DNA from 2 places in the Streptomyces sp. AN091965 genome. Region 2 is predicted to be linked to the other one. Evidence: riboswitches for the same ligand, from Rfam matches in the RefSeq annotation. Region 2 holds a riboswitch; the other holds the start of a gene.
The links. Region 2 has a riboswitch for ZMP and ZTP ahead of MQV74_RS06400 (bifunctional 5,10-methylenetetrahydrofolate dehydrogenase/5,10-methenyltetrahydrofolate cyclohydrolase). Riboswitches for the same ligand answer to the same signal wherever they lie in the genome.
Positions count from the first base shown of each region.

Region 1: it holds a riboswitch for ZMP and ZTP, as region 2 does, so the genes downstream of both, glyA (serine hydroxymethyltransferase) here and MQV74_RS06400 (bifunctional 5,10-methylenetetrahydrofolate dehydrogenase/5,10-methenyltetrahydrofolate cyclohydrolase) in region 2, are expected to answer to the same signal.

Region 1 is NZ_JALDMY010000001.1:5,945,625-5,956,055, forward strand. Features, by position in the region: gene MQV74_RS25410 (NADP-dependent oxidoreductase) at 1-83, opposite strand, end outside; gene MQV74_RS25415 (ATP-binding protein) at 383-4,324, shown strand; gene rocD (ornithine--oxo-acid transaminase) at 4,321-5,523, opposite strand; ZMP/ZTP riboswitch at 5,695-5,785, shown strand; gene glyA (serine hydroxymethyltransferase) at 5,827-7,131, shown strand; gene MQV74_RS25430 (hypothetical protein) at 7,145-7,804, opposite strand; gene MQV74_RS25435 (hypothetical protein) at 7,771-8,751, opposite strand; gene MQV74_RS25440 (RNA polymerase sigma factor) at 8,744-9,400, opposite strand; gene trpS (tryptophan--tRNA ligase) at 9,501-10,431, shown strand, end outside.
Region 2 is NZ_JALDMY010000001.1:1,645,310-1,655,740, reverse strand. Features, by position in the region: gene MQV74_RS06410 (FAD-binding and (Fe-S)-binding domain-containing protein) at 1-616, shown strand, start outside; gene MQV74_RS06405 (S1 family peptidase) at 636-1,814, opposite strand; gene MQV74_RS06400 (bifunctional 5,10-methylenetetrahydrofolate dehydrogenase/5,10-methenyltetrahydrofolate cyclohydrolase) at 1,949-2,827, opposite strand; ZMP/ZTP riboswitch at 2,849-2,935, opposite strand; gene MQV74_RS06395 (TetR/AcrR family transcriptional regulator) at 3,012-3,524, opposite strand; gene MQV74_RS06390 (trypsin-like serine peptidase) at 3,727-5,583, opposite strand; gene MQV74_RS06385 (hypothetical protein) at 5,757-6,263, shown strand; gene MQV74_RS06380 (DUF4440 domain-containing protein) at 6,308-6,736, opposite strand; gene MQV74_RS06375 (alpha/beta hydrolase) at 7,018-7,914, shown strand; gene MQV74_RS06370 (cupin domain-containing protein) at 7,968-8,357, shown strand; gene MQV74_RS06365 (MFS transporter) at 8,487-9,737, shown strand; partial or broken gene MQV74_RS06360 (AIM24 family protein) at 9,797-10,330, opposite strand.

The DNA of each region.
Region 1 (10,431 bases), 4.3 Mb from region 2:
TCGGTGGTGGCGAGGGCGAAGTCGGCGGGGCGGGGGGTGCCCTCGGGGCGGGCGGCGAGACGGATTTCCTTGGACCTGGGCATGGCGGGCTCCTCCGGTGGTGGTGGGTGGTGTGTCCGGGGCGGCTGCCCTGTTCACGAGAGCCACCCTGCCTGCGGCCGCGCACGAACCACTGACGAGTCACGCACGGGCCTGCACGCTGGATGGTGCCGCGAGCGGCTGTGGTTCAGCCCGTCGAGGGGCCCCTGCTCCTTGAAAGCTTGGGGGAGTTCGAGGACGAGGCGCGGAGCGCCGAAAAGCGGGGGTCCGGGGGCGGAGCCCCCGGTTTCGGGAAGGGGCGGGCTTGGGGAGCCCCCCGGCAGGGCCCACGTACCGTTGCCGCATGCGATTCGAGGTGCTGGGCCCCCTGGCAGTACGTGGCGACGACGGCGCCCACCTACCGGTGCCGGAACCGAAGGTGCGGGCCCTCCTCGCCGCCCTGCTCGCCCGCACCGGGCACCCCGTCCCCGCGGACACCCTCGTAGAGGACCTGTGGGGCGCCGGAAAGCTCCCGGCCAACCCCGCCAACTCCCTCCAGACCAAGGTCTCCCAGCTCCGCCGGGCCATCGGCCGCGACACCGTGGCGTACGGCCCCGCGGGCTACCGGCTGAGCCTGGCCGACGACGCCACGGACGCGGCCCGCTTCGAGACCCTCACGGCACGGGCGTACCGCGCGGAGACGGGCCCCCGCGACCGGGCGGCACTCCTGACCGACGCCCTGGCCCTCTGGCGCGGCCCCGCCTACGCCGACTTCCGTGACGCGGACTTCACCCGGGCCGCCGCCGCCCGCTTGGAGGAGCAGCGGCTCACCGCCCAGGAGACCCTGGCGGAGGCCCGCCTCGCGCTCGGCGAGCACGCCCTGCTGGCCGACGACCTCGCCGACCTGGTGGCCCGCGAACCGCTGCGCGAGAGGTTGCGCGCGGCCCACATGCGCGCCCTCTACCGCGCGGGCCGCCCGAGCGAGGCCCTGGCCGCCTACCAGGACCTGCGCACCCGCCTCGCCGACGACCTCGGCACCGACCCGGGCCCCGAACTCGCCGCCCTGCACGGGGCGATCCTGCGCCAGGACCCGGCCCTCGCGGCCCCGCCCACCGCCACGGCCACCGCCCCGGTCGTCGCTCCGCCCGCCGCCGCGCCTGCCGTCCTGGCGCCGCCGCGCACCAACCTCCCCGCCGCCACCACGCACCTCGTGGGCCGCGCCGACGCCGTGGCCCGCGTCCGCGAACTGGTGCGCCGCGAACGCCTGGTGACCCTCACCGGCCCCGGCGGCGTCGGCAAGACCCGCCTCGCCCTGGAGGCCGCCGCGGACCTCGTGGACGACTTCCCCGACGGCGTCTGGCTGGTCGAACTGGCCGGAACGACCGGGGACGGCGTCCTGGAGGCGGTCGCGGCGGCGGTGGGAGTCCGCGAGGACAACGCTGCCCGCCAGGCGTTCGAGGGGGAGAGGGAACCGGAAGGACCGGACGAGGGCACGGCCCCGGGAACGGACGCGCGCGCAGACGCAGGCGCAGGTTCCGGCTCCGGCCCCGGCTCCGGCTCCGGCCCCGGCTCCGGCCCAGGCCCCGGCTCCGGCCCAGGCTCAGGCCTCGGCTCAGGGCCCTGCTCCGGCTCGGACGCACGCTCCGGCTCGGGCGCAGGCGCAGGTGCAGGTGCAGGCTCAGGCCCCAGCTCCGGCTCGGACGCACGCTCCGGCTCCGGCTCGGGCGCAGGCGCGGGCAACCCCCGGCAGGCGCATCTCACCCGGGCCCTCGCCGCGCGCCACGCGCTGCTCCTCCTCGACAACTGCGAGCACGTCCTCGACGCCACCGCCGACCTCGTCGCCCACCTGCTGCGCCACGCCCCGCGCCTCCGCGTCCTCACCACCAGCCAGGAACCCCTCGCGCTCACCGGCGAATCCCTGGAGGCCGTCGCGCCCCTCGGGGAGGACGAGGCGGTGCGTCTGTTCGCCGAGCGGGCCGCGGCCACCGCCCCCGGCTTCGTCCTGGACGACGACAACCGTGCGGCCGTCGCCCTCATCTGCCGCCGTCTCGACGGCATCCCCCTCGCCGTGGAACTCGCCGCGACCCGCGTGCGCGCCCTCGGCGTACACGCCCTCGCCGACCGTCTGCACGACCGCTTCCGCCTCCTCAGCCAGGTACGCCGCGACGCCCCGGCCCGCCAGCGCACCCTGCGCGCGATGATCGACTGGAGCTGGGAGCTCCTCTCCGCGCCCGAGCGCCGCGCCCTGCGCCAACTGGCCGTCTTCCGAGGCGGGTTCACCCTGGAAAGCGCGGAGGCCGTCCTGGGCGGGGCCGGGGAAGGGACCCGGGCGGGGAGCGAACCACAGGTCTGGGGCGACCCGGCGTCGGGGCGTGCCTCGGAGGTCAGGGGTGCCCTGGAGGCAGGGGACGGGGCGCGGGCCGTGAATGAGCCCCAGGCCGGGGGCGGCACGCGGGCCGTGGACGAGCCGCAGGTCTGGGGCGGCTCGGTGGCGGGCGCTCTGGAGACCGGGCGTGAGCCGCGGTCCTGGGGTGGCCCGGAGGCGGGGGGCGACCCGGTGTTCGGGCGTGCCCCGGAGGTCGGGGGCGAGTCGCAGTCCTGGGGTGGCCTGGAGGCCGGGCGTGCCCTGGAGGCCGGGTGCGAGTCGCACGGCTGGGGTGGCCCGGAGGCGGGGGGCGACCCGGTGTTCGGGCATGGCCCGGAGGTCGGGGGCGAGTCGCAGGACTGGGGGGACCCGAGGGCGGGGGACGGCCCGGAAGCCGGGGGCGGCTTCGTGCTTGACCTTGTCGCCCGGCTCGTCGACCGCTCCCTCCTCGCGACCGCGGGCCCCGGCCCCGGCCCCGACGGCGGCGGCCCTGTCCGGCACCGCCTCCTCGAGTCCGTCGCCGCGTACAGCCTCGAACGTCTCGCCGAGGCGGGAGAGTCGAAGGTCATGGCCCGCCGCCACGCCCACCACTACGCCGACCTCGCCGAACGCGCCGCCCCCGCCCTGCACGGCCCCGACCAGCGGCACTGGCTGCGCCGCCTCGACGCCGAGACGGTCAATCTGCGCGCCGCCCTCGACTGGGCCGCCGCCGAGGCCGACACCGCGCTCGCGCTGCGCCTCGTCAACTCCCTGACCTGGTACTGGTATCTGCGCGGCCGCCTCACCGAAGCCATCCGCTCGCTCGTCCTCGCCCTGAGCCTGCCCGCCGGGCACGGGCGCGCGCGGGCCTCTGCCTCCGCCGCGCGGGGCGCCTTCTCGCTCCTCGCCGGGGAGGACGCCTGCGCGCACGGCTCCGGCTGCGCCCACGGCACCGACGGCGCCGGCGCCCGCTCCCGCTGGCTGCTCGCCTTCGCCCGCTGCGGCTTCGACCGCACCCCGGAGGAAGGGGAGCGCGTCGACGCGCTCCTCGCCGAGTTCCGCACGGCGGGCGACCGCTGGGGCGAGGCCGCCGCGCTCAGCACCCGCGCCACCCGCGCCCTGTACGCGGGCGACCTCGCGGTGCTGCGCCGCGACGCGGCCCGCGCCGCCGGCCTCTTCGCCGGACTGGGCGACCGCTGGGGGCAGTTGCAGTCCTCCGAACAGCTCGGCGTGCTCGCCGAGATCACCGCCGACTACGACGAGGCCGCCCGGCTCCAGCACGAGGGCGCCCGCGGCGCCGAGGAACTGGAACTCTGGACCGAGGTCTCCTTCCGCCTCTCCCGGCTCGGCCGCCTCGCCCTGCTCACCGGTGACGACACCCGCGCCACCGACCACCACGAACGCGCCGCCCGGCTGGCCGCCCGCCAGTCCCACCGGCCCGCCCAGCAGTTCGCCGAGACCGGTCTCGCCCTCGGCGCCCGCCGCCGCGGCGACCTGGACGCCACCGAACGCCTCCTGCTGCCCTGGCTCGACTTCAACCGCCGCTTCGGCATCAGCTCCGGCGCCGCCCTGATCCTCGCCCAACTCGGCTACGCCGCCGAACAGCGCGGCGACGCCACCCGCGCCGAGCACCTCCACCGCGAGGGCCTCGACGCCGCCCGCGCCACCGGCGACAACCGCGCCGTCGCCCTCGCCCTCGAAGGCCTCGCGGGCGCCCGCTCCCTCGCGGGCGCCCACCCGGAGGCCGCCGGGCTCCTCGGCCGGGCCGCCGCGCTCCGCGCCGCCGAGGGCACCCCGCTGCCGGAGGCCGAGCGCGCCGACGTCGACCGGGCCACGGCCCGCTGCCGCACCGCCCTCGGCACCGAGGCGTTCGACAGCGCCTTCCACACCGCCTTCGACAGCGCCGCCGACGCGCACCGCGCACGGGGGGCGGCGGCACCGCCCCCCGCCGTCGGCGGCTAGCCGAGCACCGCCCGGAGCTGGTCGAGCCCCCAGTCCAGGTCCTCCTTGCTGATCACCAGCGGGGGAGCGATCCGGATCGTCGAGCCGTGGGTGTCCTTCACCAGGACACCGCGCTCCATCAGCTTCTCGGAGATCTCCCGGCCCGTGCCGTGCGACGGGTCGATGTCGACACCCGCCCACAGGCCGCGCCCGCGCACCTCCACCACCTTCCCGGAGCCCGCGAGCAGCCCGAGCTCCGCGTGCAGATGCTCGCCGAGCTCCGTCGCCCGCTGCTGGAACTCGCCCGTTTCCAGCATCGCGACGACCTCCAGGCCCACCGCGCACGCCAGCGGATTGCCGCCGAACGTCGAACCGTGCTCACCCGGCCGGAACACCCCGAGCACGTCCGCGTCCGCCACCACCGCCGACACCGGCACCACACCGCCGCCCAGCGCCTTGCCCAGCAGATACACGTCCGGCACCACGTCCTCGTGCTCGCACGCGAAGGTCCGCCCCGTGCGGCCGAGCCCCGACTGGATCTCGTCCGCGACGAACAGCACCCCGCGCTCGCGCGTCAGCTCCCGCACCCCCGGGAGATAGCCGGGCGGCGGCACGAGCACGCCCGCCTCGCCCTGGACCGGCTCGATGAGCACCGCCACCGTGTCCTCGGTGACGGCGTCCCGCAGCGCCCCCAGATCACCGAACGGCACGATGTCGAAGCCCGGCGTGTACGGGCCGTAGTCCGCACGGGCCTCGGGGTCCGTGGAGAAGCTGACGATCGTCGTCGTCCGGCCGTGGAAGTTGTTCGCCGCCACCACGATGCGGGCCCGGCCCTCGGGCACGCCCTTGACGCGGTAGCCCCACTTCCGGGCGGTCTTCACCGCCGTCTCCACGGCCTCCGCGCCCGTGTTCATCGGCAGCACCATCTCCTTGCCGCACAGCCGGGCGAGCCGTGCGCAGAACTCCGCGAAACGGTCGTGGTGGAACGCGCGTGACGTCAGTGTCACCCGCCCCAGCTGCTCCTTGGCGGCCTCGATGAGACGCGGGTTGCCGTGGCCGAAGTTGAGTGCCGAATAACCGGCGAGCATGTCGAGGTACCGGCGGCCCTCGACGTCCGTCATCCACGCGCCCTGTGCCGACGCGACGACGACGGGCAGGGGGTGGTAGTTGTGCGCGCTGTGCGCTTCGGCCGAGGCGATGAGGTCTTCCGTAGCAGTCACGGGGTCTCCGTTTCTCACGTTCGCACGTCGTCGTGCGATTCCTACGGCTACTAACGGCGCAAGGAGGCTCTCGCGTGTCGTAGGGGACAGAGCGGGTTCGTGGCCCAATACCTATCGTCGCTCGCCCCGCACGCGAACCCTGACACGGTGGCCTGACCGTTACGCTGGTTTCCACAGCGCGGCGACTGGCGCACAGGGAATCGACCCTGAGGAAGCCGTGCGAGGCAGAACCTTCGAGGTGCCGCCCGCCTGGGCACCCCGGGACCACGACCGGACACATCACCGCTCGCCCCGGAGGACGCCATGAGTCACTCTTCTCCTTCCCCTTCCGCCGTGCCTTCTCCCGCACCGCGGCACCCGGCGCTCACCGCCGCCGACCCCGAGCTCGCCGCCCTCGTCACCGCCGAGGAACAGCTCCAGGCCGACACCCTGCGCCTCATCCCCAGCGAGAACTACGTCTCCGCCGCCGTCCTCGAAGCCTCCGGCACCGTCCTCCAGAACAAGTACAGCGAGGGCTACCCCGGCCGCCGCTACTACGAGGGCCAGCAGAACATCGACCAGGTCGAGCGCCTCGCCGTCGCCCGCGCCAAGGCCGTCTTCGGCACCGACCACGCCAACGTCCAGCCCTACTCCGGCTCCCCGGCCAACCTCGCCGTCTACCTCGCCTTCGCCGAGCCCGGCGACACCGTCATGGGCATGGCCCTGCCGATGGGCGGCCACCTCACCCACGGCTGGGGCGTCTCCGCCACCGGCCGCTGGTTCCGCGGAGTGCAGTACGGCGTCCGCGAGGACACCGGGCACATCGACCTCGACGCCGTCCGTGAACTCGCCCTCAAGGAACGGCCCAAGCTGATCTTCTGCGGCGGCACCGCGCTGCCCCGCACCATCGACTTCGCCGCCTTCGCCGAGATCGCCCGCGAGGCCGGGGCCGTGCTCGTCGCCGACATCGCGCACATCGCCGGGCTCGTCGCGGGCGGCGCCCACCCCTCGCCCGCCCCCTATGCCGACGTGGTCTCCACGACCACCCACAAGACGCTGCGCGGGCCGCGCGGGGCGATGCTGCTCGCCCGCGCGGAGCACGCCAAGGCCATCGACAAGGCCGTCTTCCCCGGGCTCCAGGGCGGGCCCCACAACCAGACCACCGCCGCGATCGCCGTGGCCCTGCACGAGGCCGCGCAGCCGTCCTTCCGCGACTACGCCCACGCCGTCGTCACCAACGCCAAGGCCCTCGCCGAGGCGCTGCTCGCCCGCGGCTTCGACCTCGTCTCCGGCGGTACGGACAACCATCTGATCCTGATGGACCTCACACCCAAGGACGTGCCGGGCAAGGTCGCGGCGAAGGCCCTCGACCGGGCCGGGATCGTCGTCAACTACAACACGGTGCCCTTCGACACCCGGAAGCCCTTCGACCCCTCCGGGGTGCGGATCGGGACCCCCTCCCTGACGTCCCGTGGGCTCGGGGCGGAGCACATGGCGGCCGTCGCGGAGTGGGTGGACCGAGGCGTCCAGGCGGCGCGGACCGGGGACGAGGACGCGCTGGCGAAGGTGCGCGGCGAGGTGGCCGAGCTGATGGCCGCGTACCCGGCGCCCGGGCTGCCCACGGGCTGACCCCGCGGTCGGCTCAGGCGGACGCGGTCCGGCGCTGGTACACGAGCGTCGCCGCCGCGCCCGCCAGGGCCCCCGCTGCCGCGCTGGGTATCACCCAGGACCGGCCCCAGGCCGTGTCGGCATCGGGCTGCCCGGCAGTGGCGGGGACGGGGGCCCCGGCGGGGGACCGGGACCCGGCCGGGTCGGCCGGGGGGATGCCCGCATAGCCGTCGTCGGACTGCTTGCCCAGGACGTGGAGGGACTTGAGGAGGGCGCGCAGGGCGCCGGGGCGCTCCGCCTTGTGCCAGGTGCCCCTCATCGAGTCCACGTCCGTGCTGGTGTGGATCCAGATCGGGCCCTTCCCTTCGGGGTACACGCGGTCCACCCGCCAGGGGCGCACGTCGTGGATCAGCCAGGTGACGTTGATCTGGCGGCCCGTGCCCACGCCCAGGCCCGGCGGGCGCTCGCGGGTGCCCCGGGCGGACTGGCCCAGGAGGGACTCCAGGCGGCCGTACTCCCCGTCGGCGTAGTACAAGGAGGCCGACTCCGTGCTTTCCGGGGAGGTGATCAGCACGCTGGTCGGGCCGCCCGCCGACGCGCTGGGTGTGCCCAGGAACAGCGCCACGAACCAAGCCACGATCAGCAGCACTCCCGTCTTCGTCAGTCGCCTCGCCGTGCTCCTTCGGATGCGCATGTCCGGCCCCCTGTGGCTCGTGGGCGCGGGCTCTCCGCGCCGCCGTCGCACTTCACTTCTGGTACACCGGCCGACCGCGGCGGGTTCCCTTCCGGCCCGGCCGATCTCGCCACCTCCATCGCCCGGCGCTTCGAGGGCACGCCCTCAAGGCGCAGCGTCAGCCTCCGGCCGTCGGTCCACAGGAGCGTCGGGCCCGCCGTCCGCACCGAGCGGGACCACCGCCCGCCGGAGGCGTCCCGCAGCCAGAACTCCAGGCGGTGCGGGCGCGAGAACCACAGGGCCGGGGCGCCGCCGCCCAGGTCCGCCCACTCGGGGTCGCCCTTGATCAGCTTGGTGAAGCCGGGGTCGAGGGGCGCCGGGAACTGGTCGAGGCGGACCGTGCGCCCGCCCTCCGCGTGCCAGCACAGGGTGATCAGGGAGCGGCCGCGCGGCGCAGGCGTGACCGTCACCGCGTCCGGCGCGCCCAGCGCCCGGGGCACCACGGGCCGGAACCCGGCCTCGCGGGCGGCCCGCGCCAAGGACACCGGCGGCCCGCCGCAGCCGGGCGGGCCCCCGGAGCGCGGCGGCGGCGAGGGGTCGTACCGCACCTCGACGCCGCCGAAGTCGAACCAGTCGACGACGGCGGCCCGCACCGGCGGCGTCAGCGCGAGGACCGCGAGCAGCCCGCACACCGCAGCGGCGACGGCCCCGCGGCGCGCCCGCAGGGCCCGCCGCAGGCGCCGCGCGGCCTCGCGGAGCCGGTCCCCGGGGCCGGGGCGCCGCACCAGCGCGCCCTCGGCGATGATCTGGGCCAGGACCCGCTCGACCATCGTCTCGCCGCTCTCCGGCCGGTCGAGCGCCCGGCCCAGCGCCCGCAGCTCCTCGGGCAGCTCCCCGTCCACCGGAACACCCCAGTCCGCCCGGTCCTGTCCCGGGCGCTCGGGGCGCTCGCGCTCCGGCTCAGCCACGCCCCTCACCTCCCGTCCGCTCCGCCGAGGCCGCCGGCACCAGCCGCTCCAGCCTGCGCAGCGCCCTGCTCAGCCGGGACTTGACCGTGCCGCGCGGCCAGCCGAGGGCCTGGGCCGTCTCCTCCTCGTCCATGTCGAGGAGATAGCGGTAGGTGACGACCAGGCGGTGGTGCTCGCTGAGGCCGTCGAGGGCGGAGAGGAGCGCGGCCCGGCGCTCGCGCTCCAGGGTCGCGACCGCCGGGTCCGCCGATTCCGGTATCAGCGGCTCCGGCTCGGTGAGCGCGGCCTCGCGGACCGTCACCGAGCGGCGCCGCGCCGCCGAACGCACTGTGTTCCTCGTCTCATTGGCCACGATCGCGAGCAGCCACGGCTTGAACGCCGAGCCGTCCCGGAAGCGTCCCAGGGCGCGGTACGCCTTGAAGAAGGACTGCTGCACCACGTCCTCGGCGTCGGCGCCCGCGCCGAGCGCGGTCGCGGCCCTGAGCGCCATGCCGGTGAAGGCACGTACCAGCTCGGCGTACGCCTCCGCCTCCCCGGCGCGCACGCGCGCGATGACCGCCGCCTCGTCGACGCCGATGCCGTCCCCCTCCAGCGCCCGCCCCGTCGTCCGCCCCGGAGCCGCTTCCAGAGCCTTCCCCCGTGCACTCACATCTTTGGTACACCGCCCGGCCCGCATCGGTTCCCACCCGTGGCGCCCCCGTTCCCGGCCCGTTCCCGACCAACGGGCGGCACCTGAGAGAATGCTGGGCATGGCCTCTGAACGTCCCCGTGTGCTCTCCGGGATCCAGCCCACCGCAGGCTCGTTCCACCTCGGGAACTACCTGGGCGCGGTCCGCCAGTGGGTGGCCCTCCAGGAGTCCCACGACGCGTTCTACATGGTCGTGGACCTGCACGCGATCACGGTTCCGCAGGACCCGGCCGAGCTGCGCGCGAACACCCGGCTCGCCGCCGCCCAGCTGCTCGCCGCCGGTCTCGACCCGGAGCGCTGCACCCTGTTCGTGCAGAGCCACGTGCCCGAGCACGCCCAGCTCGCCTGGGTCATGAACTGCCTGACGGGCTTCGGCGAGGCCTCCCGCATGACGCAGTTCAAGGACAAGTCGGCCAAGCAGGGCGCGGACCGGGCCTCCGTCGGCCTGTTCACGTACCCGGTCCTCCAGGTCGCGGACATCCTGCTCTACCAGGCCCACGAGGTCCCGGTCGGCGAGGACCAGCGCCAGCACATCGAGCTCACCCGCGACCTGGCCGAGCGCTTCAACGGCCGCTTCGGCGCGACCTTCACGGTCCCCAAGCCGTACATCCTCAAGGAGACGGCGAAGATCTACGACCTGCAGGACCCGACGATCAAGATGAGCAAGTCGGCGTCCACCCCGAAGGGTCTGATCAACCTCCTCGACGAGCCGAAGGCCACGGCGAAGAAGGTCAAGAGCGCGGTCACCGACACCGACACGGTGATCAGGTACGACACGGAGAAGAAGCCGGGCGTCAGCAACCTCCTCACCATTTACTCCACGCTCACCGGTACCGGTATCCCGGAACTGGAGCAGAAGTACGCCGGCAAGGGCTACGGTGCGCTGAAGACCGACCTCGCCGAGGCCATGGTCGAGTTCGTCACCCCCTTCCGGGACCGGACCCAGGCGTTCCTGGACGACCCGGAGACGCTCGACTCGATCCTGGCCAAGG
Region 2 (10,431 bases):
GAGCGGCGGCTGCTGCGGCCGGGCCAGCCTGTCCAAGGGCCTCCTGGACGACGCGGGCGACAAGGCCTTCCAGCTGGTCCACCGCCTCACCGAGACCACCCCGGCCGACGCCCCCATCACCGGCTGTGAGCCGTCCTGCCTGATGACCCTGCGCGACGAGCACAAGGCGCTGCTGCCCCGCGACTCGGCCCGCGAGGCGGTCACGGCCCGGGTGAAGCAGATCGAAGAGCTGCTCGGCGACGCCATCGACGACGGCCGCCTCACCCTGCGCCCCGACTCCTGGCTGAACGGGCGCACCCTCCTCTACCACGGCCACTGCCACCAGAAGGCGGAGGTCGGCACGGCAGCCACCATGGCGCTGCTGCGCCGCATCCCCGGAGTGGAGGTCACCGAACTGGACGCGGGCTGCTGCGGCATGGCCGGCTCCTTCGGCTTCGAGTCCGAGCACTACGACCTCTCGATGACCGTGGGAGCCGACCGTCTCTTCCCCGCCGTGCGGGCCGCGTCCGCCGACACCGTCGTGGTCGCCACGGGTGCCTCGTGCCGCCAGCAGATCTTCCACGGCACGGAGCGCACCGCGTGGCACCCGGTGCAGCTGCTGCGCGAGGCGCTGTGAACGCCCCGGGCGGCCGGGCCTACTTGTCGATCCACACCCCGAAGTCGCGCCAGGCAGTGCCGAAGTCCTGGAAGCCCATCTTCGACCCCAGCGAGCGGGTCGACGTGCCCTTGGCGATCGCGCCCCCGTTGGCGGCCCCCGAGTAGACCGGACCGCCGCTGTCACCGCCGCGCAGGGGCGTCCGGCCGTCCATCTGCTCGGCCTCCACCAGGTCCTCGGAGTCGTTGTAGAAGTACAGCACCTTCAGGTTGCAGACCGGGCCGCCGGTCTCCGCGGCGCTGGTGACACCGGACTGGCACAGGTACTCGCCGGTGTACACCCAGTCCCAGCCCTCGACCCGGACGCCGCGCTCGTCGCCCCGGCCGCCCGTGTACATGAAGTTGTCCACGTCGGACGTCGGGACCAGCATGACGTCGTGGGGCTGGTGGCGCGGTCCGACCGTACCGATGTACTGGTCGGCCCCGTTCGTGGTCCGGGCGCCCTGCTGGCCGCAGTGCGCGGCGGTGAGGAGGTACTGTGCGCCCGACCCGTCGCGCACGCCGAACCCGGACGAGCAGGGCACGCCGTTGATCTTGATGAGCGCGCCGCCCGACCAGGGGTGGGAGTCGTTGTCACGGCTGCGCTCCTTCATCTTCCCCTCGCGGACGGTGCGCACCGGCACGCCCAGGTCCCTCTTGAGGGCGGCGGCCCTGCGCGGTGCGGCGGCCGCCGCCCTGCGGCCCGGGTCGGCGGCGATGACGAGTCCGCTGCCGTCCGTCGGGATCTTCACGGTGTGGCCGAGCGACGGCTCGGCCCGCAGCCGCTCCTGGAGCCGGGCCGAAGCGGACTTGAGCTCCTTGAGCGAGTACGGGGCCGCCACGATCCGCACCCGTGCCTTGCCGCGCGCCGTGGCGACGGCCTTGCGCATCCGCGCGGGCAGCTCGCCCTTCCAGTACAGGGCGACGCGGCCGCGTTCGAGGGCGATGCCGGTGAAGCCCTCGTACCGGCCGCGTTCCTGCGCCCATTTGATGACGTCGGCCGCCGCGACGAGGGGCCGCTGCTCGGCCATCTTGCGCGCGGCGTCCTTGCCCACGACCTCCGGGACGGCCACCGTCCTGCGGCCGTCCTCGTCGGCGCTCGCGCCCGGCCCGGCCGTACCGAGCAGCGCCATGCTGAACACTGCCGCGCCCGTGGCGAGGAGAGCCTTCTTGCGACGCATCGAACCCCCTGGTGACCGTGCGGCGACGGAGTGTCGCCGCAACTGGTGGAAACGTAGGGGGAGTTGGTCAACGGCGGGTCAACACCCGTTGAAAGCAGCAGTTGGTGGTACGGGCCGGAGCGGGATGCGGCTCGTCACCGTGCGGCGCGCGCCCCCAGCTGCCGCTCCGCGGCGGTCACCGTCTGCTCCAGCAGCACCGCGATCGTCATGGGCCCCACGCCGCCCGGGACCGGCGTGATGAGGCGGGCCCGGCTCAGGGCGCCGTCGAAGTCGACGTCGCCGACGTTGCCCGCGTTGTACCCGGCGTCGATGACGACGGCGCCCGGCTTGATGTCCTCGCCGCGGATCAGCTCGGGCCTGCCGACGGCCGCCACGACGACGTCCGCCTCGCGCAGGTGCGCGGACAGCTCGGCGGTGCGCGAGTGGCAGTAGGTGACGGTCGCGTCCCGGGCGAGGAGCAGCATGCCCACGGGCTTGCCGAGGATCGCGCTGCGGCCCACGACGACGGCCCGCTTCCCGGCGAGGTCGACGTCGTACGCGTCGAGGAGGCGCATGATCCCGCCCGGGGTGCAGGACACGAAGCCGGGCCGCCCGAAGCTCATCGCGGCGAACGAGCTCAGCGTGACGCCGTCGACGTCCTTGTGCGGCGCGATCGCCTCGAAGGCGGCGCGCTCGTCGATGTGGTCCCCGACGGGGTGCTGGAGCAGGATGCCGTGCACGGTCGGGTCCTCGGAGAGGGCGCCGAGGGTGGCGACGAGCTCCTCGGTCGTGGTCGCGGCGGGCAGCGCCACGTGCCGCGAGACGATGCCCGCCTTCGCGCAGCGGTTCCGCTTCATCCGTACGTACGTGACCGACGCGGGATCCTCGCCCACGAGCACGGTCGCGAGACAGGGCGCCGCGCCCGTGCGCCGGGTCAGCTCGGCGGCGCGGGCCGCGGTCTCCTCGCCCACGCGGCGGGCGAGGGCGGTGCCGTCCATGAGCTGGGCAGGGACCGTCGAAGTGGTCGGGGACATGGCCGCCTCCAGGCGTGGTTGACCAGTCGCCCAGGCGCACGGCATCGACATCTGCGTCAGGCCGCTCCCCGGTGGTGCTCCACCTCAGCGCCAGTCACGGCCCGCCCCCACTGTAGTCGAGGGCGTGTCGGACCTTGACGGCGCGGTCACCGGCAGGAGCCGACGTGCGGCCCGGCCCCGTCGGCTACGGCGCGTCCGGGCCGGGCTCCGGCAGGAGCTCCCGCAGCAGTTCCTCGAACTCGTCGGCCGTCGGTGGCTTGTCCGCGAGCAGGCCCTGGAGCAGCAGCCCGTCGTAGGCGTGGGTGAAGAGCTTCACGCGCAGCGGCTCGTGCGTGAAACGGCGGGCGAACGCGGCGAGCGCCTCGTGCCAGCGCCGGGTCGCCGCCCGCTGCTCCGGGCGGCGCGCCGCGAGCAGGCACAGCTCGAACTCCGCGAGCAGGTGCCCGGGCGGGCTGAGGAGCCGCGCCATGAGCTCCGCGAGCGCCCGGAGCGTGGCGCCGCCGGGCGCCTCCACGAGGGCCTCGATGCGCGCGGAGTCCTCCTCCATGCACTGGGTGAGCGCCGCGGTGAGGAGGGCGTCGATGCTGCTGAAGTAGTACGTCGTGGCGGTCGTGGGCAGCTCCGCCTCGCGGGCCACCGTGCGGTGGGTGACGCCCGCGGCGCCGTCGCGCGCGATGACCCGCACGGTGGCCTCGATGAGGGCCCGGCGCCGCCGCTCGCCCTTGGCGCGGCGGCCGTCGGTGACGGGCGGCGTGGTCGGCCCGGTGGTCGGCTCGTTCAGGGTGGCTCTCCCGCGTTCGTGCGCGCGGACCTGTGCTGCCGCGTACGTGCGCCGTTCCCGCCGACGTTACCCGGTCCGCGCACGGGGGCGCCGCCGGTCGCGGTCGGCGGCGCGGATGTCAGGCCGTTTTCGGCGGTACGAGGTTCCGCTCGGTGCCCAGCCTGGTCGTGGTGTCGGCGTAGAGGCTGACCTCGCCGTCGCTCCAGCGGACGACGAGGTCGTCGGGGCGGCCGTCCGCGGTGTAGCCGCCGGCGGTCGCCACCGTGGCGTGCTTCCACAGCGCGCCGGCCCCGCCGAGCTGCGTCTTCCTGCCCAGGCCGCCCGCGCCCACGTCCTGGTGCAGGGTGAGCTTGCCGTCGGACCAGCGCACGACGACGTCCCAGCGGTCGCCGCCGGTGAAGTCGCCGCCGACGAGGAGGGCGGCGCGCTTCCAGGTGGCGTTGGGCTTCTGGAGCCTGGTCTCCTTCGTGAAGCCGTCGCCCGCCTCGCGGTAGAGGGTGAGTTCGCCGTCGCTCCAGCGGACGACCAGGTCGTCGGCGCGGTCGTTGCCGCTGAAGCGGCCCGCGGTGATCCGGGTGGCGTGCTTCCACGTGGACCCGGCCTTGGCGAGCCGGACCTCCCGGCCGAAGCCCGCGGTGGACACGTCGGGGTACAGCGTGACCTCGCCGTCGGACCAGCGCACGACCAGGTCGGAGCGGCGGCCGCCGGCGAAGTCGCCGCCGGTGATCGTGGCGGCGTGCTTCCAGGTGCCGTTGGGCGCCTTGAGGCGCCGCTGGGCACTGAAGCCGCCCTTGCCGTCGCCGGTGTGCAGGGTGACCTCTCCGCTGGCCCACACGGCGAGCAGATCGGCCTTGCCGTCACCGGTGTAGTCGCCCGCGGCGAGCTGCTTGGCGTGCTGCCAGGTCTCGCCGATGCCGAGCGCGTAGGGCAGGGGCGGGCGCCGGACGGTGGCGACGTCCGCGACGGCGTCGTCGTAGAGCTTGAACACCTCGTCGTCGTAGAACGGCGCGTACGAGACGGCGCTGCTCGACCCGCCGCCGCCCGCGCCGCCGAGGTTCCCGACGACCTGGCCGCGCTGGGTCCGTTCGTCGAAGTTCATCAGCCAGGGGCTGCCGGAGGTGCCGCCGTGGAAACCGGCGCATTTCATCCGCAGCTGCTTGTAGCCGGGCAGCCGGTCCGTCGTCGTGCGGCACTTGATCGCCCGGTCCTTGGGGGCGTACTTCGCCTTCGGGTAGCCGATGACGGTGACCGGCACGCGGTAACCGGGGGTGCGCGTCAGGGTGTTGGCGCCGGTGCGCTGTTCGATGTGGCGGCCGTTCCTGTCGGGCTTGAGCGTGGCGAAGCCGAAGTCGAGGTTGGAGCCGGGCCCTGTGTCGGTGTGCCGGGGGTCCTTGAAGAACCGGTCGACGGCCCAGATGCCGTAGGGCTGTTGGGCCGCGGGCTTGCCCGTGCGGTACTGGGGCACGAAGGCGTGCTTCTTGCCGGGGCCGCAGTGCCCGGCGGTGAGGATCAGATTGCCCTTGGGGCTGTGCACGACGCTGGCCGTGCAGCTGTGTGCCTTCATGCCGCTGTCGACGTAGTACAGCACGCCGATGGTCTTGGCGCCCTTGTAGGCGGTGGCGGCGGGGGCGGCGGCCGCCGCGCGCACACGGGGGGCGGCCGCGGCGCTCGCGGTGGCCTTCGTGGCGCTGTCCGGGCGCGCGTCCCGCGGCGCGCGGCCCTTGGCGGGGGGTGGCGGGACCGCCGCCGCCATGCGTCCCGAGGTCCAGAAGTCCTCGGCGTCCTCGACCGTCCAGCCGGCGCCGCTCTTCGGCGGGGCGGACGCGCTGACGCCGCCGGGCGCTCCGTCCGATCCGGGCCGGGGCGTGCCCGGCCCGGCTATGGATTCCTGCGCCGACGCGGTGGTCGCCAGGGCGGCGAGGACGACGCCGCCCGTCCCCACGGCGACGGACCGGGACCAACGGGAAATGCGCACGGCTCCCCTTCAGTTGCGTGCTGGTGGAAGAACTCGGTGTTCGCCCGTGATGGCATGCCGAAGGGCGGGCGACGGTAGTCCGTGCACTGCTCGCAAATCCCCCGGTAAGATCGCTGAAAACGGACCCGTCACCAGAGTCGACCCTGGTTATCCGAACCCGAGGACTGCATCTTATGTCACGTGTACGCGCCGCTTTTGTGGGGGCTTTGCTGCTCGGGGCCGCTTCGGTGGCCGTGCCGAGCGCCTTCGCGGACGCGAGTGGCAGCGGTGAGTTGACGGTCACGCCGGGTGCCGCGCGTCCCGGTGAGCGCGTCACGTTGTCCTTGGTGAATCCGGAACTCGACGAGGGTGCGACCTTGCGTTCCGAAGTGTTCCAAAAGCCGGTGGAGTTGAAGTCCACGGGCAAGGTGTCGTTTGCGGCGCGTGCTCAGGTTCGCTGTGACGCCGAGCCCGGTACGTTTGCCGTGCATTTCGCCGAGCCGGTGCATCCGGGGGAGAGTACGCGAGCGGGCGAAGTAACCGTGGAAAAGGGCGGGCCAATTGACGGCCCGCAGTGTGCCGCTCAAGCCGAAGGCGACGACGGAGACAAGGGCGTGCCGATCCTCCCCGTCGCCGGGGGAGCGGCCGCCGTGGTGGCGGTCGGCGCTGCCTTCGTCGTGCTGCGCAGGCGCCGCTCCTAGGCGCCCGCGCGGCACGACAGGGACGGTCCCGGCCGTCGCCCGCCTTACAGGTTGTCTCCCCAGCCGCCCTGGATCATGGTCTGGAACGCCCAGGTCCCGTCCCGCTTGAGCAGGATGTCGGCGTACCGGAGCTGCTGGGTGTGGCCGTCCGCCGTCATCGTCGAGTCGGTGAAGACCACAGCCATCGACGCGGAGAGGAACACCGGGGTCCGGGTGGACTCGAAGGTGATGTCCTGGCTGCCGTCGCCCATCACCTGCGTCATGGTGGCGACGAACTGCTGCCGGTCCCACTGCGCCGACCGGCCGTCCCCCTGGGAGTCGTCGCTCACCAGGTTGAGCGGGAACACCGCCATGTCGGCCATGCGCTCCACGTCACGCTTGCCGCTCGCCGCGTCGTACGCGGCGAACCAGGCGTCCAGGCTCGCGCGGTCCTCGGCGGTCGGGGCGTATCCGGTGTCGGGCAGATGAGTCATACGGGCTCCCTTGCTGATGAGGCTCTGGTGCATCTGCGTAGTCAAACTTGACCACGCGGAGAAAGGTATACCGTGATGGCGCACTAGTCAAACTTGAATAATGAAATCCGTGGGTGTCACGTCCGGGCGACCGTACGCCGGGCCGCGTGCCGGGCCCGCCACGGCGGTCCGGGAGGCGCGACCCCGAGCCGGAGGTGGGCGCCGATCGGTGCGTGGAACGGGCGAGTTGCCCGACGGTTGGCGGCTGCTTCCCGGTGGTCGCGGCCGTGAGGATGACCGCCATGGACTCCGAACTCGAAGCATTCGTCCCACTGATCCCCCGGGCCGACCTGTCCGACCCCGTCACCGCCCGCAAGAACCTCGCCGAGCTGGCCGCCTCCGTGCCGGCGCCGGACACCTCGGGCATGGAGATCGAGGACCGCACGGTGCCCGGCGATCCGGCGGTGCCCGTACGCGTCTACCGCCCGCGGGGCGCGCGGGGCGCCGTCGTCTGGATGCACGGCGGCGGCTGGGTCATGGGCGACGTGGACACCGAGCACCCCTGGGCCTCCCGCATCGCGGAGAGCTCCGGCGAGGTGGTGATCTCGGTGGGCTACCGCCTGGCCCCCGAGCACCCGTACCCCGCCGCCCTCGACGACACGTACGCGGTGCTGGCCTGGGCGGTCGAGCACGCGGCCGAGTGGGGCGTCGACCCGGAGCGGATCGCGGTCGGCGGCCACAGCGCCGGGGCCGGGCTCGCCGCGGCCGTGGCGCTGCGGGCGCGCGACCGGCAGGGCCCGCCCGTCCGCTTCCAGCTGCTGAACCAGCCGGGGCTCGACGACCGCCAGGACACCTGGTCGGCGCGGCAGTTCACGGACACGCCCTGGATGACCCGCGACAAGATCACCGCGGCCTGGGGGCACTACTTGGGCGGCGCGCCGGCCACGCCGTACGCCGCGCCCTCGCGCGCCGACGACCTTTCCGGGCTGCCGCCCGCCTACATCGCCACCGCCGAGCTGTGCCCGAACCGCGACGAGGGCATCGCGTACGCGCTGCGCCTGCTCCGGGCGGGCGTGCCGGTCGAACTGCACCAGTGGGCCGGTACGTTCCACGGCTCGCAGGCGCTCCTGAGCGCCGACGTGTCCCGGCGGCAGAACGCCGAACTCGGCGCGGCCCTGCGCCGCGGCCTGGCCGCTTGACCCGCTCCGTCCGCCGCATCCGAGCAGCCGAACCCCAGGAAAGGTACTCCGGCATGACTGTTGCCCCGATCGACCTCTTCGCTTCCTTCATCCACCTCGACCAGGGCGGGGAAGTGCGGGCCGAGCGTCCGGTGTTCGACGCCGCCCGGGACGGCTGGCAGGTGATGACCTTCCATGTGGAGACCGACGCCGACGTGCACGGCGACCACTGGGAGGTGCACCCCGACGCCGAAGAGGTCGTGGCCTGTCTGGCGGGCGGGATACGCCTCTGCTTCCGCCCGGAGGAGCCCGGAGAGGAGGAGGCGGAGGTGCGGGTGGCGGCCGGATCCGCCGTCATCGTGCCGCGCGGCCGCTGGCACCGCATCGCCCTGGACGGCCCCAGCGACCTCATGTCCGTCACCATGCCGCGCGGCAGCCGCCTGGAGCCGCGTGCCACGGCATAGCCACCGCGCCCGGGGCCGGGCGTGATAGAAAGTGGAACGATAGTCCCGATTGTTTTTCGTGGGGGTGCGCGCGCCGGGTGCCGCGCGCGCCCCCACGGGCCGAGGGCTGATTCCACGACAGGACACGCAATGCCCCACGCATACCGCGAGATCTTCACCGCCCCGGGCGCGAAGGCGTTCAGCTCCGCCGGGCTCGTCGCCCGTCTCCCGCTGCCCCTGACCCATATGGGCATCCTCACGATGCTGTCCGGAACGACCGGCGAGTACGCCCTGTCCGGCCTGGTCGCGGGCGCCTTCACGCTCTCCATGGCCGTCCTCGGGCCGCAGGTGTCCAGGGCGGTGGACCGGCGCGGCCAGAGCCGGGTGCTGCCCGTCGCCACCGGTGTCAGCGTGCTCGGGCTCGCGGGCCTGCTGCTGTGCGCCACCTCCGGCGCGCCCAGCTGGACGCTGTTCCTCTGCGCGCTGCTCTCCGGCCTGATGCCGAGCATGAGCGCGATGGTCAGGGCCCGCTGGACCGAGATCTACCGGGGCACGCCCCAGCTGACCACCGCGTACTCCATGGAGTCCGTCGTCGACGAGCTGACGTACGTCATCAGCCCGGCGCTCGCCGTGGTGCTCTCCACGGCGCTGTTCCCGCAGGCCGCACCCCTGGCGGCGGGGCTGCTCCTGATCGTCGGGGTCGCGCTGTTCGTCCCGCAGAAGGGCACCGAGCCGCCGGTCAGGCCGCGCACCGCCGACGGTGGCGGCGCCCCGGCGGTCTCCTCGCCGCCCGTGCTCGTCCTCGCCCTCGTCCTGCTGTGCGGGGGCGCGATCCCCGGCATGGTCGACACGATGGGCCTCGCGTTCGCCGAGGACGCGGGCGACAAGTCGCTCGCCGGCCTGGTCTTCGCCGTGTACGCGATCGGCTCCGGCGTCTCCGGGCTGCTCTTCGGGGCCCGCCGCGTCGGCGTGCCGCTGCCGCGCCTGCTCCTGATCGGCGTGACCGGGACGGCCCTGACGACCCTGCCGTTCCTCGTCGTCGACGGCGTCGGCGGGATGGTCGTGGTGGTGTTCCTCGCCGGGGTCTTCTTCGCGCCCACCATGGTCGTGGTGATGGGGATCGTGGAGCGCACGACCCCGGAGCACGCGCTCACGGAGGCCATGACCTGGATGATCGCGGGCCTTCAGAGCGGCGTCGCGATCGGCGCGGCCGTCACCGGCGTCATATACGACCATTTCGGCGCCACGGCGGGCGTCTCGGTGGCGGTCGTCGCGGGCGCCCTCGCGCTGCTCCTCACCCTGTGCGGCCTGCCGATGCTGCGCGCGCGGCTCGCCCACGCGGAGCGCGGGAGCGCGCCGACGAACGCCCCCGACCAGGGCGAGGCCGCGTTCCGCGGCTGACCGGGCGGAGGGCGGCCGGTCGTTCCCCGGCGGCGACCGGCGGCGACCGGCCGCCCGGCTCAGTGCTGTTGCGGCTTGGCCGGGGTGGCTTCGCTGGGGCGGACAATGACGTAGCCGTCGCCCTGGAGCTTCAGCTGTACGGATTCGCCGGAGCCGCCGCGCAGCATCGAGCCGATGGACTGCGAACGGTGCAGCGACGTCTCCAGGTGGGCGGTCCAGCCGACCACGGCGTCGGTGTCCACGTACACCGGGTCCTTCGGCGAGACCGGGATGACCAGCGGCTCGCCGTCACACATGAGGCCGAGCCTGCCGTGGCCGGAGAACACGGTGTTGAACAGGCCGCCGCCGGAGATGCCCGAGCCCTTCACGGTCTTGATCTCGTACGACAGGCTCGCGTCGAAGCACAGGACGTTGCGGCCGTTGATGGTGAGCAGGTCGCCCGGTTCGAGGTCGACGAGGAAGCAGGTGTGCGCCTCGTGCGCGAACCACGCCTCGCCCTGGCCGCGCACCGTCATCAGCGGCAGCCCCTCCCCGGTGACGGCGCGCTTGAGCATGCCGCCCACGCCCTGGCCCTTGCGCTCGAACTGGAGGTTCAGGCTGAGTTGACCCTTTGCGGGGCTCTGACCTGCGCCTTCGGTAGCTCTGGAGCGCCCTCCGGTGAAGGAGGACTTCCCGCCTCTACCTGGCGCTTCCT